DNA from 4 places in the Streptomyces sp. NPDC048590 genome. Region 3 is predicted to be linked to each of the others. Evidence: riboswitches for the same ligand, from Rfam matches in the RefSeq annotation. Region 3 holds a riboswitch; each other region holds the start of a gene.

Region 1 (3,789 bases), on a different contig from region 3:
GCACCCCTGGACGCCGAGCCCGAGGGGCTGGACGGCGTGGCCACGATCATGGCCCGAGCGCTGTCCGAGGGCACGGACAAGCGTTCCGCCGAGGAGTTCGCGGCGGAGCTGGAGCGCTGCGGGGCGACGCTCGACGCCCACGCCGACCACCCGGGGGTCCGCGTCTCGCTGGAGGTCCCGGTCTCGCGGCTCGCCAAGGCCCTCGGCCTGGTCGCCGAGGCGCTGCGGGCCCCCGCCTTCGCGGAGAGCGAGGTCGAGCGGCTGGTGGCCAACCGCCTCGACGAGATCCCCCACGAGCAGGCCAACCCCGCGCGGCGCGCCGCCAAGCAGCTCTCCAAGGAACTCTTCCCCGCCACCGCGCGGATGTCGCGCCCCCGCCAGGGCACCGAGGAGACGGTCCGGCGGATCGACGCCGCCGCGGTGCGGGCCTTCTACGAAGCCCACTTCCGTCCGGCCACGGCGACCGCGGTAGTCGTCGGAGACCTCACCGAGGTGGACCTCGACGGGCTGCTCTCCGACACGCTCGGCGACTGGTCCGGCAACGCCGGCCAGCCGCGCCCGGTCCCCCCGATCACCGCGGACGACGCCGGCCGCGTGGTCATCGTGGACCGTCCCGGAGCCGTGCAGACGCAGCTGCTGATCGGCCGTATCGGCGCGGACCGGCATGACAGCGTGTGGCCCGCGCAGGTCCTCGGCACGTACTGCCTGGGAGGCACGCTCACCTCGCGGCTGGACCGCGTGCTGCGCGAGGAGAAGGGCTACACCTACGGGGTCCGGGCCTTCGGACAGGTCCTGCGCTCCACGTCTCCCGGCACGGCGTCGGGGGGAACCGGCGCGGCGATGCTGGCCATCAGCGGTTCCGTGGACACCGAGTCCACCGGCCCCGCGCTGGACGACCTCTGGAAGGTCCTGCGGACGCTCGCGGCCGAGGGGCTCACCGACGCCGAGCGTGAGACCGCCGTGCAGAATCTCGTGGGCGTCGCCCCGCTGAAGTACGAGACGGCCGCCTCCGTCGCGGGGACGCTGGCCGACCAGGTCGAGCAGCACCTCCCGGACGACTACCAGGCCGAGCTGTACGCCAGGCTGGCGGCGACCGGCACCGTCGAGGCCACGGCCGCGGTGGTCAACGCCTTCCCCGTGGACCGGCTGGTCACGGTCCTGGTCGGCGACGCCTCACAGATCGCCGAGCCCGTGAGGGCGCTCGGTATCGGCGAGGTGTCGGTCGTCACCGGCTGACACCGCAGCACATCACCGGCTGACACCACAGCACATCCGGAACCCCGGCGGTCTCGACCGCCGGGGTTCCGTCATCTGTCCGATTCGCCCGGTATCGCAGCTGTTTGCCCTGTGGGATGTCCGACAAAGGCCCCTATCCGTTTGGAGCGGATGAGCCGCCCGATCTAGCGTCGGCTCGGCTGTCCGCCGGACGAATGCCGCAACCGCGGCGACGGGCAGCCATCGCCGAGTCCCCGTCAGGCGCGAGCCTGGGGAGCCGGGGACCCATGAAGTCCCTGGGGTGAATCGGACCCCCGTACCTCGCACGAGGCCCGGGTGCCCGTAGGAGACCTTCCTGCTCCGAACCCGTCAGCTAACCCGGTAGGCGAGAAGGAAGGAAAGGACCAGCCACTCCATGGCGTTCATCCGTGCCACCGGGAAGCACCGTGCCCCGAGCCGCCTGACGCGCAAGGGCGCCGAGGTCGCCGGTATCGCGGCCCTGGCCACCGTCGGTGTCGTCGGCGCCACCGCCTCCCCGGCCCTCGCCGCGGACGCCGAGGCCGCCCCCGCCTCCACCGGTCTCACCCAGACCGTCGCGCTCGACACCTCCCTCGCCGCCCAGATCCAGGCGCAGGCCGAGGTCCAGCAGCACCAGGCCGAGGCCGCCGCCAAGGCGAAGGCCAAGGCGGAGGCGAAGGCAGAGGCCGAGCGCAAGGCGGAAGCCCGCGCCGAGAAGGCGCGCGAGGAGAAGGCGCGTGCGGCGCGCGCCGCCGAGCGTGCCCGGCTGAACGCCTTCCACCTCCCGGTCGCCGGATCTCACGTGACCACCGGTTACAAGTCCGGCGGCTCGCTCTGGTCCTCCGGCAGCCACTCCGGCGTGGACTTCCAGGCTGCCTCGGGCACCTCCGTCGTCGCCGTAGGCGCGGGCACGGTCGTCGAGGCCGGCTGGGGCGGCGCCTACGGCAACAACATCGTGCTCAGGATGAAGGACGGCACGTACACCCAGTACGGTCACCTCTCCTCCATCGGCGTCTCCGTCGGTCAGAGCGTCGGCTCCGGCGAGCAGATCGGCCTCTCCGGCTCGACCGGCAACTCGACCGGACCGCACCTGCACTTCGAGGCCCGCACCACCCCCGAGTACGGCTCGGACATGGACCCCGTCGCCTACCTCCGGGCCCACGGCGTCCAGGTCTGACGTCCGCTCAGCCCTTGGGCACACCACTTCGGCGAAGGCCCCGGCACCCTGTGCCGGGGCCTTCGCCGTGCTGTGACGACGGACCGCGCGGAAGGCTCGGCCGAACTGCGTTCCGGCCAAAAGATATACATGGATTCCGCCCCGCCATCGGAAATTCCCGCCGGTTGCAATAGAGTCACAGAACAGGCGTCGATCGGCCGCGTTTCGCGGGGATTAAGGCGGAGGTTCGGACATGCGCATTCCCGCGCATTCGGTATGCACGGCGATCCGTGACGACATCGTCTCCGGTGTCTACGAGCGCGGCAGCCGCCTCACCGAGGAGGTGCTCGCCCGCCGTTACGGCGTCTCCCGCGTCCCCGTGCGCGAGGCGCTGCGCACCCTGGAGTCCGAGGGGTTCGTCGTGACGCGCCGGCACGCGGGTGCCTGCGTCGCCGAGCCCACGGAGCAGGAGGCCGCCGACCTGCTGGAGATACGGATGCTCCTGGAGCCCCTGGGGGCCGCGCGTGCGGCTCAGCGCCGCAGCGACGCCCACCTCAAGGTGCTCCGCGGTCTGGTGAGACTGGGGCAGGAGCGGGTGCGCCGGGGCGAGGGGGAGGATCTGCGCTCCCTGGGGGGCTGGTTCCACGAGACGCTGGCCCAGGCTTCGGGGAGTCCCGCCCTGATCGCGCTGCTTACCCAGCTCAGGCACAAGATCGCCTGGATGTACGCCGTCGAGCAGCCGGTCCGTCCCGCTGACTCCTGGGCCGAGCACGGGGCCCTCGTGGACGCGGTGGCGCGCCGCGACACCGAGCGGGCCAGGGCCATCGCGACGCAGCACGCGGAGCGGGCCGCCGCCGCACACCGCCTGCGGCGTACGGAGCGGCAGGGGAGGCCGGAGGGTGCTCCCAGGGTGAGAACTTCGCAACACCCCGTAAACATCGCCGGAGCCCGTCATTAACAATGGGGCCGTATACAAAGAAGGTAATTGCCGGACGGCTTTATTTCTGCTGCCCTGATCCGGTAATTCCGAAGGTCTGTCCGGATTTATTTCGACGTCGTCCGGAAGCTGGAAAAGCCGCGGCTCCCGATGGGGTGCCGCGGCTTTTCCGCAGGGCTGTTCCGGATGGGAACGGCTGGAATCAGACGGTCTCCGGGAGCTCCTCGAGGCCCTCGGCCACCAGCTTCGCCAGGCGGTCCAGGGCGGCCTCGGCGTTGTCCGCCTCGGAGGCCAGCACGATCTCCTCGCCGCCCTGGGCGCCGAGGCCCAGAACCGCGAGCATGGAGGCGGCGTTCACCGGGTTGCCGTCGGCCTTGGCGATCGTCACCGGGACGCCGGAGGCCGTCGCGGCCCGGACGAAGATGGAAGCGGGGCGGGCGTGCAGGCCCTCGGCCCAACCGAC
Region 2 (3,789 bases), on a different contig from region 3:
TGATCCGGTGCTCCGCGAGGTCGCCGGCGATCTCGACCAGCAGTGGAAGGCCGAGATGGCCGAGGTCATCGAGGAGGGCGCCGCGGCAGGTGAGTTCCACTGCGACGATCCGATGTCCGTGGCCTGGCGTCTCACCGCCCTCCTGGACGGGCTTGCCGTCCAGATGATGTCGTACGGGGGTCCGCTCTCGCGGGCCACCATGCTGCTGTGGGCCGAGGAAGCGCTCGCCCGTGAACTCGGCATCGACCACGACGCTCTGACCCGCTGAGGAGCGGCCGCCGCCCGGCTCCCGGACGGCGGCGGCTGCCGTCAGAGCGGAAGCAGATCCGGTCGCTTGGCGGCGACGTGGTCACCGGACGACTCCCCGCGAAGACGGCGGCCGATCCAGGGCACGAGGTACTCCCGCGCCCACTGGATGTCGTCACGGCGCACTTCGAAGGCGCCCCGCGGGATCTGCGGGGGCCACACCTGGTCGGGATCGGCCGGCACGTCGAGACCGAGGACCTGGGCGGCTCGCAGCGCCACGCGGGTGTGGCCCTCGGGCGAGAGGTGGAGCCGGTCGTTGTCCCAGGCCCGCCGGTCCTGGACCGACCGCAGGGACCACAGGTCGAGCACCGGGCAGTCGTAGCGGTCGGCGATGGACCGCACGTGGGCGGTGTACATGGCGATCTTGCCGCGCAGGTGCTTGAGCACCGGAATGCCACGGGTGTCGAAGCCGGTGGTGACCATGACCGTTCCGACCGTCCGGGTCAGGTCGGCGACCGCTCGCTCGAAGCGCTCCGCCACGTCGTCCGGATCGGATCCGGGCCGGAGGATGTCGTTGCCACCCGCGCAGAAGCTCACCAGATCAGGCGCCAGCTCCTTGGCCCGGGGGACCTGCTCCTCGACTATCTGGTCGAGGAGGCGTCCGCGTACGGCGAGATTGGCGTACCGGAAGTTCCCGTGGGGGTCGTCCGCGGAACCGGTCACCGCGTCGGGGGCGGGGAGCTGGTCCGCGAGCAGGACCGCGAACCGGTCCGCCCAGCCGACCAGCCTCCCGTCGGGGCCGGGGTCTCCGACGCCCTCGGTGAAGCTGTCGCCGATCGCCGCGTACGACCCGATGATGCCTCGTCTGTTTCTCGAATCGTCTGCCACAAGGGCATATCCTGCACCTTCGAATGTGACCTACGCGACCGTAATAAAGGGTTGACGGATGGTGAGAAAGACCACCCGGTCAGTTTTTGGTAAAGCCGGAATAAGGGGAGAGGGCGGTGCGCCGCAGCGCACCGCCCTCTCCCCTGCCCTCAGGTGACGTGACTCAGATGGCGACGCCGTGCGAACGCAGGTAGGCGATCGGGTCGACGTCCGAGCCGTAGCTCGGTCCCGTCCGGACCTCGAAGTGGAGGTGCGGGCCGGTGGAGTTGCCCGTGGAACCGGAGAGGCCGATCTGCTGGCCGCCGGTCACGGTCTGCCCGGCGGAGACCTCGAGGGAGGACAGGTGCGCGTACTGGGAGTACATGCCGTCGCTGTGCTGGATGACGACCTCGTTGCCGTAGGAACCGCTCCAGCCGGCGGAGACCACGGTGCCCGGGCCGATCGAGCGGACGCTGGTGCCGGAGGCCGCCTGGAAGTCGGAGCCGGTGTGGTAGCCGCTGGACCAGCTGGCGCCGGAAGCACGGTACTGGGTCGTGACGTTGGGGTTCTCGACCGGCGCGGCGTAGCCGGAGGTGTTGCTCTCGGAGGTGCCCGTGGCAGGGGTCCCCTCGGCCGGAGCGGCGGCCGTCTTCCCGGCCGGAGCCTGCCGCTCGGTGGCGGGTGCCGCTGCCTTCGCCGCGGAGGGCGTGGCCTCGGTGGACTTCGCGGCGGGCGCGGAGGCCTTCGCCCCGAGGGTCAGCTTCATACCCGGACGGATCAGGCTCGGGTTCTCGCCGACGACCTCACGGTTGTCCTTGTACAGCTTGTGCCAGCCGCCCTTGATCTTCTCCTTGACGGCGATCTTGGCCAGGTAGTCCCCGGCGACCACGGAGTAGGTCCGGGGAGCCTTCTTGGCCGCGGCCGCCGGGGCGCTGTGCGCCGCGGCGGACTTCGCGGCCGGCGCGGACTGCTCGGCGGCGTGGGCGCCGGTGGCGCCGATCAGCGGGAGGGCGAGAACGGCGCCGCCCGTCCCTGCGGCGAGGACGCCTCGGGATATCGGGCCGGTCTTCCTGCGACGGTGCTTGCCTCGTGCGGGCATGGGGGAATTCCTCTCCGGCGCCTGCGAGGTGAGCTGTCGGGTTCGGACTGGAGATGCCCGGCCGCGGTACGCGACTTGACCCCTAGCCGCCCGGATCCCCCCGGACGGCGACTTACCTGGTTCCCCCGCTCCTGCCACACGTGAGTCGGTTCGGATTCCGGTCGGCGGCAGGATTAGGCGTTCCGTCCGGATTGACCGTGACGTTAAGCGAGCCCGGACTCCGCGAACAAGCGCCGGATTGCGGAGTGGAATGGAGAGGTCAATTCCGGCGCGGAATTACCGTCACACTCCGTGGATTACAGATCTTGGCTTTCCGTGTGGCACCAGGAAGGCCCTCGCGCGCATTCGCCACACACCGTCACGGATATGATCCCGCTCACCCATCGCGGCCAAGCCGTCACACAAGATGCGTATGTTATTCCAAATGCATCAATACGGACATCTCATTACTGGTCGCGCTAAATCAGATCGAAATGTCGCCGTGAGGCCGGGGCACCGAAGCGATTGCTCGATGCAGCCATGTCGTATCGTCGCGAGCGTGCCCCGTCGGCGAGCGGCGCCGGCGCCCGACACCCCAGGAGCCCTTGTGACGCAGCTGCCAGAGGTCCCGCCGGCCGGCCCCGAACCGACGGACGTCGATCTCACCGGTGTCCGTAACTTCCGTGACGTCGGCGGACTTCCCACCGTGGACGGGCGCACCGTGCGTTTCGGGCGCCTCTACCGCAGCGGGCACCTCGCCCACGCCACCGAGGCGGACGCGGCCTTCCTCTCCGGACTCGGTCTGCACACGGTCTTCGACTTCCGCAACGCCGCCGACCACAAGCTCGACGGCTACGACGTGGACCTGCCCGGCGTCCGCAACGTCAGCATTCCGCTCTCCGACCCGGCCGACGGCGCCGAGTTCTGGCGACTCGTGCGTGACGGCAACATCGAGCAGCTGCGCTCGATCCTGGCGAACGGCAAGGGCACCGACCGCATGGTCGCCTCCTACCGTTCGATCATCAGGGACCGCACCTCCGAGCACAGCCGCGTGCTCCACGCGCTGGCGGAGGACAGCGTGCCGGCCCTGATGCACTGTGCGGCGGGGAAGGACCGGGCCGGCCTCTCGATCGCTGTCACCCTTCTCGCGGTGGGCGTGGACAGGGAGGCCATCGAGGCCGACTACCTCAAGTCCAACGACGCCCACCGCCGCTACAAGGTGAAGCGCAGCGACACGTCCGCCACGGGTATGTCCGAAGAGGTGATGGAGCTGCTCAATCCGCTCTTCGGCGCGCACTCCGACTACCTCGCCGCCGCGTTCGCCACCATCGACGAGATCTGGGGCGGCACCGACCGGTACCTCCTCGAAGGGCTGAAGGTCAGCCCCGAGACCCGTGAGAAGCTGCGCGACCGCCTGGTCGAGGGCGCCTGACGCCCTGGACGCCGCTTCCTCGGCCACGCTCGGACTCGTGGTGGGCGAGAGGGCTCACCCCTCGCCCGCCACGGTGAAGAGCAGGAAGAGGAATGCCGCAACGATGTGGCCCGCCACCAGATAGGCGAAGAGACGGATCACGACGCCACGGGGCATGCGCCGCTCC
Region 3 (3,789 bases):
TGACCGACAGCTGGCTGGGCGTGCTCACCGGGGACTGGTGGACCGAGGCCGGCGCCGTCGGACTGACCGTACTGGCCATCGGAGCGCCGGTGGCCGGCCTCGCCGCGCTGATCGGAACGCCGGGCATAGGTCTGGCGGCCCTGCTGATGGTGCTGCTGGGGAACTCGTTCTCCGGCGTCACCAGCGCCCCCGAACTGCTTCCGGAACCGGTCGGCGTCCTCGGCCAGTGGCTGCCGCCGGGCGCGGGCGGCACGTTGCTGCGCTCAGTCGCGTTCTTCGACGGGAACGCCTGGGCCGCGCCCACCACGGTCCTGGCGGCCTGGGCCCTGTTCGGCCTGGTCGCGGTCCTGGCAGGCGGTCGCGGCAGCGGCCGTACGCAGGCCGCGCCGCGGACCACGGCCGGCAAGCGCGAGGCGGCCCTCGCCGGCTGAGGGGACCCGGCACGACGGAGGCCGCGTACTCCCCGCCGAGATGCGGGCAGTACGCGGCCTCCGCGGCGAGCACGCCCGTACGGGCCGTCAGTCGTCCCGGTCGGAGCCTCGGCGCTCAGCGGCGATCTCGAGCACCGGCCTTCGGCGGACCGCGCGCATCACCCGCCCGGCAGACCGGTCGGCGTCCGGTCCGGCCGGCGGTTCATTCCGATGGGGCGCGCCGCCCACCGGGCCGGTAGGCCTCTGAAGCAACTTGCCCGGCGGGACGTTCACGGCGACGACGGCACTCCACGACACCACGCGATACCTGACCTGCGAGGTGGAGGTTGCCGCCCGGGGCGGCCGTCCGCGTACTCCTCGGGGCGGGCGCGCCGGTGCACCGACATGCCCCGCCCGGAGCGCGGGTAGTCATCCAGCAACCCGCCCTGGGCCGCCCTGGGCGAACTCGTACAGGGCCGGCCCTCCGGCCTGGACGTCCACGTGGGCGAGTTGGCCCGCGAGCACGAACCGCTCACGGCCGTACCGGCCCGCCTCACAGGCCGTTCGCACCGGGAGATCAGCAGGGCATCGAACGGGACACCGTCCTCGACGACGCCCCGGCCGCGCTCGCGTTCGGGCTGGTGGACCACGTACCGGAAGCGCAAGCCGCCCCAGCCGCCGCAGCCCGCGAGGTGAACGCCCGATGCTCCCTTCCTCGTTCCCGCCGCTCCCCGCCCTGACCCGCGCCGAGGCCGAGTTCGTCGACTGCTACCTGGAGGTGCTCGACCAGGTCGGCCGCATCAACCCGGCTCGCGACGGCGACACCTACCGAGCACTCAGAGCCGCACAGGCCCTCGCGTCGCGGGCCGTCGCGCTGCGCGAAGCGCTCGCGTTGATGCACGAACGGGGCGAGTCGGAGATCCACGCGGAGACCCTGGCGAGGGTTCTGCGGATCCTGGACGGGGAGCGCCGCGCGGCGCGGGTCGCCGTCCCGCCGACTGCTTCGGACTGAATCCGGAGCCACCGGATCGGGCCCGTGGGTCGGCCTTTCGGCGGTTTTTCACGACACGCCCGATGGTGCGACGAGTTTTCCTCGCTCGTTCAGCGTAGGAGGTCCCCCTCACGAGGGACAGATCAACTTGCGTGACGGGCGCGGCCACGTACCGGAATCAACAGCTCCACCGCTGGTACACGGCCGGTGGGGCGCCAGGACGAAAAACTCGGCCCACGTCCGCCCACTCGATCGGACGAGCAACGACGAATGACACATATCGACATTTCCAAGAGGAAATCCGGCAGACCTTGCGTAAAGATCCCTGGGACGACAAGAGCCCCCGCCACCGCGGCGGGGCGGTCCGGGCGGACGCCGAGTCCTGCCGCCGCCCGGATGACTGGTCGACAGAAGTGGATCGGCAGGAGTGGAGGACCCGAGCACAACGGGCCGGCCGGAGTTCCGGACGGCCCTCGGGGTGAAGCCGCACCGCGCGGCCGGGCAACTTCGCCAGCCCGAACCCGACAGGTCATCCTTCACAGGCGGCTGACGAAGGGTTGCGCATGACTGCGCAGGTTCATGTCCCGTCTCTGTTCGCCCGGGTCGGCACGGCCTCGGTTCTCGCATTCGCCGTAGGCACCACGATGCTGGCCCCCGGATTCGTGAACGACGCCGAGGCCGCCGCTCATTCGGCCACAGCGCTGAAGATCGCCGCCTCCAAGAAGGGCGCTCCGTACAGATGGGGAGCCACCGGCCCCCATCGCTTCGACTGTTCGGGGCTCACGCTCTACTCGTTCAGGAAGGCCGGGAAGAAACTCCCCCGCACGGCCCAGCAGCAGTACAACAAGACCCGCCATATCTCCAGGTCGCAGCGGCAACGCGGCGACCTGGTCTTCTTTCACGCGGGGCGCAGCGTGTACCACGTGGGCATCTACGCGGGGAACGGAAGGATCTGGCACTCGCCGAAGACCGGGGCCGTGGTCCGGCTGGAGAAGATCTGGTCCGGAAACGTCTGGTACGGGAGGGTCCACTGATCCTCCCGTCCACCCGGTTCAGTGCAGCAGGGGCCCGGTCACCAGGACGAGTCCCAGCGCGGTGAGCGCCGCGCCGCTGCCGCCCTCGACGACCCGGGCGGCACGCGGCCGGCGCAGCCACGGGCCCAGTCGGTCCACCATCAGGGCCACGCCCGGGAACCAGACGAGCGCGAGCAGCACGACCACCGAGGCCAGGAGCAGTGTCCTGGGCAGCGGTGGTGTGCCGTCCGGTACGAACTGCGGGAGGAGGCTGAGGAAGAGTACCGGCGCCTTCGGGTTGAGGGCGTTGGTAAGGAAGCCCTGGCGCAACGACCGTCCCGCTCGCGGCGCCACCTCTCCCCCGGTCTCCGGCCGTGCGGCCTCCGCGGACCTCCGGCGCACCGCGTGGAGACCGCTGAGGCCGAGGTACAGCACGTACACGCCGCCGAGCAGTTGTACGGTGCGGAAGAGAGCGGGCATCGTGACGAGTACGGCGGCGAGTCCGGCGACGGCCAGCGTCGTGTGCACCACGAGACCACCGGCGACCCCGACCGCCGTGGCCAGGCCGGACCGGCGGGATTCGAGCGAGTTGCGTACGACCACGGCGAAGTCGGCACCCGGAAGGGCGACCATTCCCGCCGCCACCGCGACGAATGCGAGCAGTTGTGCGTCCATACGTCCACACTGACGGCGCCAGGCCTTTAGCGTGTACTTGGAATCTTCTGGGTCTGCCAAAAGGAACGCTTAATGTACGACCCGACGCGGCTCGCGGCCCTGGTCGCCGTGGCCGAGGCCGGCTCGATCACACGCGCCGCCGCGCGACTCGGTTACACCGCTCCCGCGCTCTCCCAGCAACTGGCCAAGCTGGAGCGGGAGGCGGGAGCCGAACTGCTCGTCCGGCACCATCGCGGCGCGCGTCTGACGCCGGCCGGTGAGCTGCTCGCAGGGCGGGCTCGGCGAGTGCTGGACGAGATGGACCAGGCTCGGCACGAACTGGCCCGCCTTGCAGGGCTGTCGGGGGGCCGGCTGCGGGTCGGCACCTTCGTGACGGCGGGGATCCATCTTCTGCCGCCGGTACTGAGCGCCTTCCGAAGGGCGCACCCCGACGTGGAACTGGCCGTCACCGACTACGAACCACCCGCCGGGGTCGCCGCCGTGGCGGCGGGCGACGCCGACCTGGCCCTGACGCACGCCTACGAACCCGCGGCCGCCGAACCGCTGCCTGCGGGAGTGACCGCCGAGCTTTTGCTCGTCGAGGAGTTGGTCCTGGTCACCGCGCCGGGACAGATCCTGTCGGAAGGCAGCGGCCCCCTGCCGGTCGCGGAGCTGGCGGGCCGCCCGCTGATCAGCAGCGCACCCGATCATCCGCCACGAC
Region 4 (3,789 bases), on a different contig from region 3:
CCTCGACCTCCGCGTTGAACCACCGGCGGCTCGACAGGTGGACCGTCACGGTGAAGCGACGGCCGAAACGGCCGGTCTTGACCTCGACCGCGCCGATCTCGCTCCAGTCGAACTCGGCCTCCTGGTCGTCGAGCCGGAATCGGACACCGTCGGCGGCGGCCCTGATGGACCCGCGCCGATCGCTGACCTCGAAGACGGGTCCGTCCTCGACGTCGGCGTCCTCACCGCCCGCCTCTGCCTGCGGGGCGGACCCCTTCTGGCCCGGGGCCGTCCCGCCGTCCGCTTCCGCCTCTTCGGCTGCCGTCGGGGCGGCCACGGCCTCCTCGGCGTGCTTCCCGTCGAGAGCGTCCGCGGCATCGGGGTGTCCGGGCTCCTCGGAACCTTCGGGCACCGCCGGGACCGCATCCGCCTCCGTCCGCTCGGGGACAGGGGCCGTCAGGCCCGGGATGTACGCCGGGTCCGTCCCCGCGGCGAATTCGGGCTTCGTCGTCGAATCTATGCGCTGCTCCACGGCGGGCAGTATGGACGACGAACCTGTACGAGACCAGCCGACCGGTCCCGGGCCGTGCGCCGCCGTGGCCGCTTCACGCTCCCCGCCGGTTCGTTCGAGCGCCCTGAGGGCCGCCTTGCGATGCCCGGCGGGTGGCACGAGAAACGACTGGCGGGTGGTGCGGGTTCCGCCGAACCCGCACCACCCGCCAGTCGTTCACCTCGGTCACACCTAGTGCGTCAGCGGTTTCGCCTCCGCGTGGACTCAGTAGGCGCCGAAGACGTTGTCGATGGAGCCGTACCGGTCGGCGGCGTAGTTGCACGCGGCCGTGATGTTGGCGACGGGGTCGTAGCTGTCCATCGAGGTGCCGGGCACGTGGTACGCCTGGAACGTCGGGTCGATGACCTGCAGGAGGCCCTTCGACGGGACGCCGTTGATGGCGTTGATGTCCCAGTTGTTGATGGCCTGCGGGTTACCGCCGGACTCGCGGATGATGTTGCGGTGGATGCCCTCGTAGGTGCCGGGGATGCCGTGCTCGGCCATGACGGCCAGCGACTCCTTGATCCAGCCGTCGAGGTCGTTCGTGTAGGCGGTCTTCTCGGCCGCGGGGGCGGCCTCGGCGGCCGGCGCACCCTCGGCGGTGAGCGACGTCGTACGCTCCGAACGGTCGGCGCGGTCGGCGCCCTTCTCCGCACGGTCGGCAGCCTTGTCCGCGGACTTGCTCCCGCCCTTGGCCGAGATCGTGAGCTCGAGGCCCGCGTGAATCAGGTCGGGGTTGGAACCGACAACCTTCTTGTTGTCCTTGTACAGCGCCTTCCAGCCGCCGCTCACGGAATGCTCGCGAGCGATCTTGGCAAGAGTGTCACCGCGGACGACGGAATAGGTGGTGGACTTGGACTTCTGCGTGGCAATTCCCTTGCCGGACACAGCAGTCGAGGTCGCGGCCTTTTCCACGGCGGCAGGCTGGGCCGGGGCGGCGAAGGCGCCGGTCGCACCGATCAGGGGCAGGGCAAGAGCAGCTCCGCCCGTGCTCACGGCGATGATGCCGCGGGTGAGCGAACTGGTCCTGACACGACGGTGCTTACCGTTTTCGGGCATGCTGAATTCCTCTCCGTCGCCTGCGAAGTGAGCTGTCGGGTTCGAGCTGGAGATGCCCGGCCGCACCTGGATGCGACTTCACCCCGAGCCGATCCGTCAGCCGGATCGGCACTTACCTGGGTCCCCCGCTCCTGCCGTACGAGAAGTGGTCGGGTTACCGGACGGCGGCAGGATTCGGCGTTCCGTCCGGGAGTGATGGTGACCGTAGGCGAGAAATAGGGAAAGGAACAAGCCTGGCGGAGTGATCACAATTCATTCGGAAGATCAATTCACAGGAATTCATGTAATCCACCCCACACCGCGCCATCCATTTCTCTTGGTACGCAAGGGCCCCGCCCCCGCCGGGCCGACGTCAGGAGCCCGTAAGGTGACCCTGGTCACCGAGTCCGATTCGGGCGTTTTGCTCCCGAGCGAAGGGGCCCAGGTCACACGAAATGGCCTTTTATGGATTACGGGATTAATTTCTAAAATCAATCCAAATCGGGCATACGGTCCATGTGGAGCACCTCGGGCATACATGGACTGATGGCGTGGAATCGATCGCCTCATGACCGAGACACCTCATGCCTCCACGCCCCGGATCACCGTGCTGCCCGTCCAGCCCGGTGATCCGCCGTTCCGCATCGTGGAGATCGACGGAGAGGTGATCGGGGGCGCCACCGGGATGGCGGATGTGCTGCTCGCCGCCGCGGCTGCGGGAATTCCGGTCCATGATCTGGACGACCCGGATTCCGTGCGGTGGGTGGGTGGCGGCAAGCTCAGCTGGACTCCCCGCTGAGGCCGGACAACCGGCAAGCGGCCCCGGGCCTGCAGAGGTTCCCGGGCCGGCCGGAAGACGGTCAGGGGAGATCGTCGGTGGTTCAGACCGGGGACGGCTCGCGGACGCTCGGCAGGGCGAGGTCGCGGCCCGGTCGACGGGAGCGGCTGCCGGGAAATGGAAACGCGGCGACTGCGGGAAGGCGGGCCGGATTGCGCCGGACGTCGCGTCGTGGCACCCCTGCCCCCGCGGCGACCGGCGGGGGCAGGCAGGGGACGCTCTCTCCGGCAGGAGACGTCGCCCACCCGGGGCGAGGGCGTTCCCGCCTTCCCGGCCGAGGGCGATCCCGCGCCTCCCCGGGCCGAGGCGCGTTCCCACCTCCCCGAGTCAGTCCATCAGGCCGGCGGCGACCGTCGCGCCCAGTTCCCAGCACGCCTCGGTGTCCGTCCTGCCCGGCTCTCCGGTGACGGTCACCGACTCGGCCGCACGTCGCCAGCCGAGGCCGGTGGTGATGGTCTCGATGCCCCGCACGGCTCCCGTGACATCGCTGCCCCCGTGGACGTAGAAGCCGAAGGGGCGGCCCTTCGTCGTGTCCAGGCACGGGTAGTAGATCTGGTCGAAGAAGTGCTTCAGGGCGCCGGACATGTAACCGAGGTTCGCCGGGGTGCCGAGCAGATAGCCGTCAGCGGCGAGCACGTCGGACGCGGTGGCCGACAGCGCGGCCCTGCGCACGACGCGTACGCCCTCGACGTCCTCCGTGGTCGCGCCGGCGACCACCGCCTCGAACAAGGCCTGGCAGTTGGGCGATGGAGTGTGATGCACGATCAGCAGAGTGGCCACACCCCGACCCTGCCGCCCCTGCCCGCCGGACGCAAACCCCCGGGCTCGTGCTGGTGGGAGGGGCGGCCGGACGGCAAGGGTCGCGTGACCGGTACGGGCCGTTCCTCGCCGCGCTGCCCGAGCCCCGCCGACGAAGCCACGCCCGGTCCGCACGGACTCCCTTCCGGCCGGTCCGCCGTCAGCCGTCAGCCGTGGGACCGGTGGTCTCGCCCGTCTCGCCGGTCGTCGAGACGGACGGCCAGGTCCGGCCAGTGTCCGGCCCACCGCAGCGGATCATCCGCGGAGGGCAGCCGTCCCGGACCGAGGGCCCTGTCCGGCAGGAAGCGTACGCAGGTCCCCGTGGACCCGTCGGTCTCGACGGGCTCCAGGCCGGTCACCGGGAGGCCGTGCTCGTAGCGCCGGCTCCAGGCTCCGTTGACACGTCGGTTCGTGTGGACCAGCCACTCGCTCAGTGCCGCGACGACCGACATGCCACGACGAGGATGTCCGTCCGGGAGCCGTTCCGCCTCCGGGTGGTCGAAGAACCGTAGGTCCTTCGTGGCCATGACGGGCTTCTGCACCGCCCGTCCGGTCTCGTCGAACCTGGTGTCGGTGCCCCGCCCGT

What was found. Region 3 has a riboswitch for cyclic di-AMP ahead of ACGFNN_RS04965 (C40 family peptidase). Riboswitches for the same ligand answer to the same signal wherever they lie in the genome.
Region 1: it holds a riboswitch for cyclic di-AMP, as region 3 does, so the genes downstream of both, ACGFNN_RS32150 (M23 family metallopeptidase) here and ACGFNN_RS04965 (C40 family peptidase) in region 3, are expected to answer to the same signal.
Region 2: it holds a riboswitch for cyclic di-AMP, as region 3 does, so the genes downstream of both, ACGFNN_RS24390 (peptidoglycan DD-metalloendopeptidase family protein) here and ACGFNN_RS04965 (C40 family peptidase) in region 3, are expected to answer to the same signal.
Region 4: it holds a riboswitch for cyclic di-AMP, as region 3 does, so the genes downstream of both, ACGFNN_RS30465 (transglycosylase SLT domain-containing protein) here and ACGFNN_RS04965 (C40 family peptidase) in region 3, are expected to answer to the same signal.

What each region holds. Positions count from the first base shown of each region.
Region 1 is NZ_JBICWC010000014.1:112,020-115,808, forward strand. Features, by position in the region: gene ACGFNN_RS32145 (M16 family metallopeptidase) at 1-1,236, shown strand, start outside; cyclic di-AMP (ydaO/yuaA leader) riboswitch at 1,450-1,618, shown strand; gene ACGFNN_RS32150 (M23 family metallopeptidase) at 1,631-2,410, shown strand; gene ACGFNN_RS32155 (GntR family transcriptional regulator) at 2,643-3,347, shown strand; gene ACGFNN_RS32160 (HPr family phosphocarrier protein) at 3,529-3,789, opposite strand, start outside.
Region 2 is NZ_JBICWC010000008.1:325,643-329,431, forward strand. Features, by position in the region: gene ACGFNN_RS24380 (TetR/AcrR family transcriptional regulator) at 1-268, shown strand, start outside; gene ACGFNN_RS24385 (SGNH/GDSL hydrolase family protein) at 310-1,134, opposite strand; gene ACGFNN_RS24390 (peptidoglycan DD-metalloendopeptidase family protein) at 1,298-2,212, opposite strand; cyclic di-AMP (ydaO/yuaA leader) riboswitch at 2,218-2,373, opposite strand; gene ACGFNN_RS24395 (tyrosine-protein phosphatase) at 2,799-3,623, shown strand; gene ACGFNN_RS24400 (DUF6126 family protein) at 3,678-3,789, opposite strand, start outside.
Region 3 is NZ_JBICWC010000002.1:104,549-108,337, reverse strand. Features, by position in the region: gene ACGFNN_RS04975 (ABC transporter permease) at 1-431, shown strand, start outside; gene ACGFNN_RS04970 (hypothetical protein) at 1,114-1,422, shown strand; cyclic di-AMP (ydaO/yuaA leader) riboswitch at 1,797-1,961, shown strand; gene ACGFNN_RS04965 (C40 family peptidase) at 1,965-2,435, shown strand; gene ACGFNN_RS04960 (LysE family translocator) at 2,454-3,089, opposite strand; gene ACGFNN_RS04955 (LysR family transcriptional regulator) at 3,162-3,789, shown strand, end outside.
Region 4 is NZ_JBICWC010000012.1:170,838-174,626, reverse strand. Features, by position in the region: gene ACGFNN_RS30470 (hypothetical protein) at 1-511, opposite strand, end outside; gene ACGFNN_RS30465 (transglycosylase SLT domain-containing protein) at 755-1,588, opposite strand; cyclic di-AMP (ydaO/yuaA leader) riboswitch at 1,593-1,778, opposite strand; gene ACGFNN_RS30460 (hypothetical protein) at 2,136-2,366, shown strand; gene ACGFNN_RS30455 (flavodoxin family protein) at 2,733-3,185, opposite strand; gene ACGFNN_RS30450 (ATP-binding protein) at 3,371-3,789, opposite strand, start outside.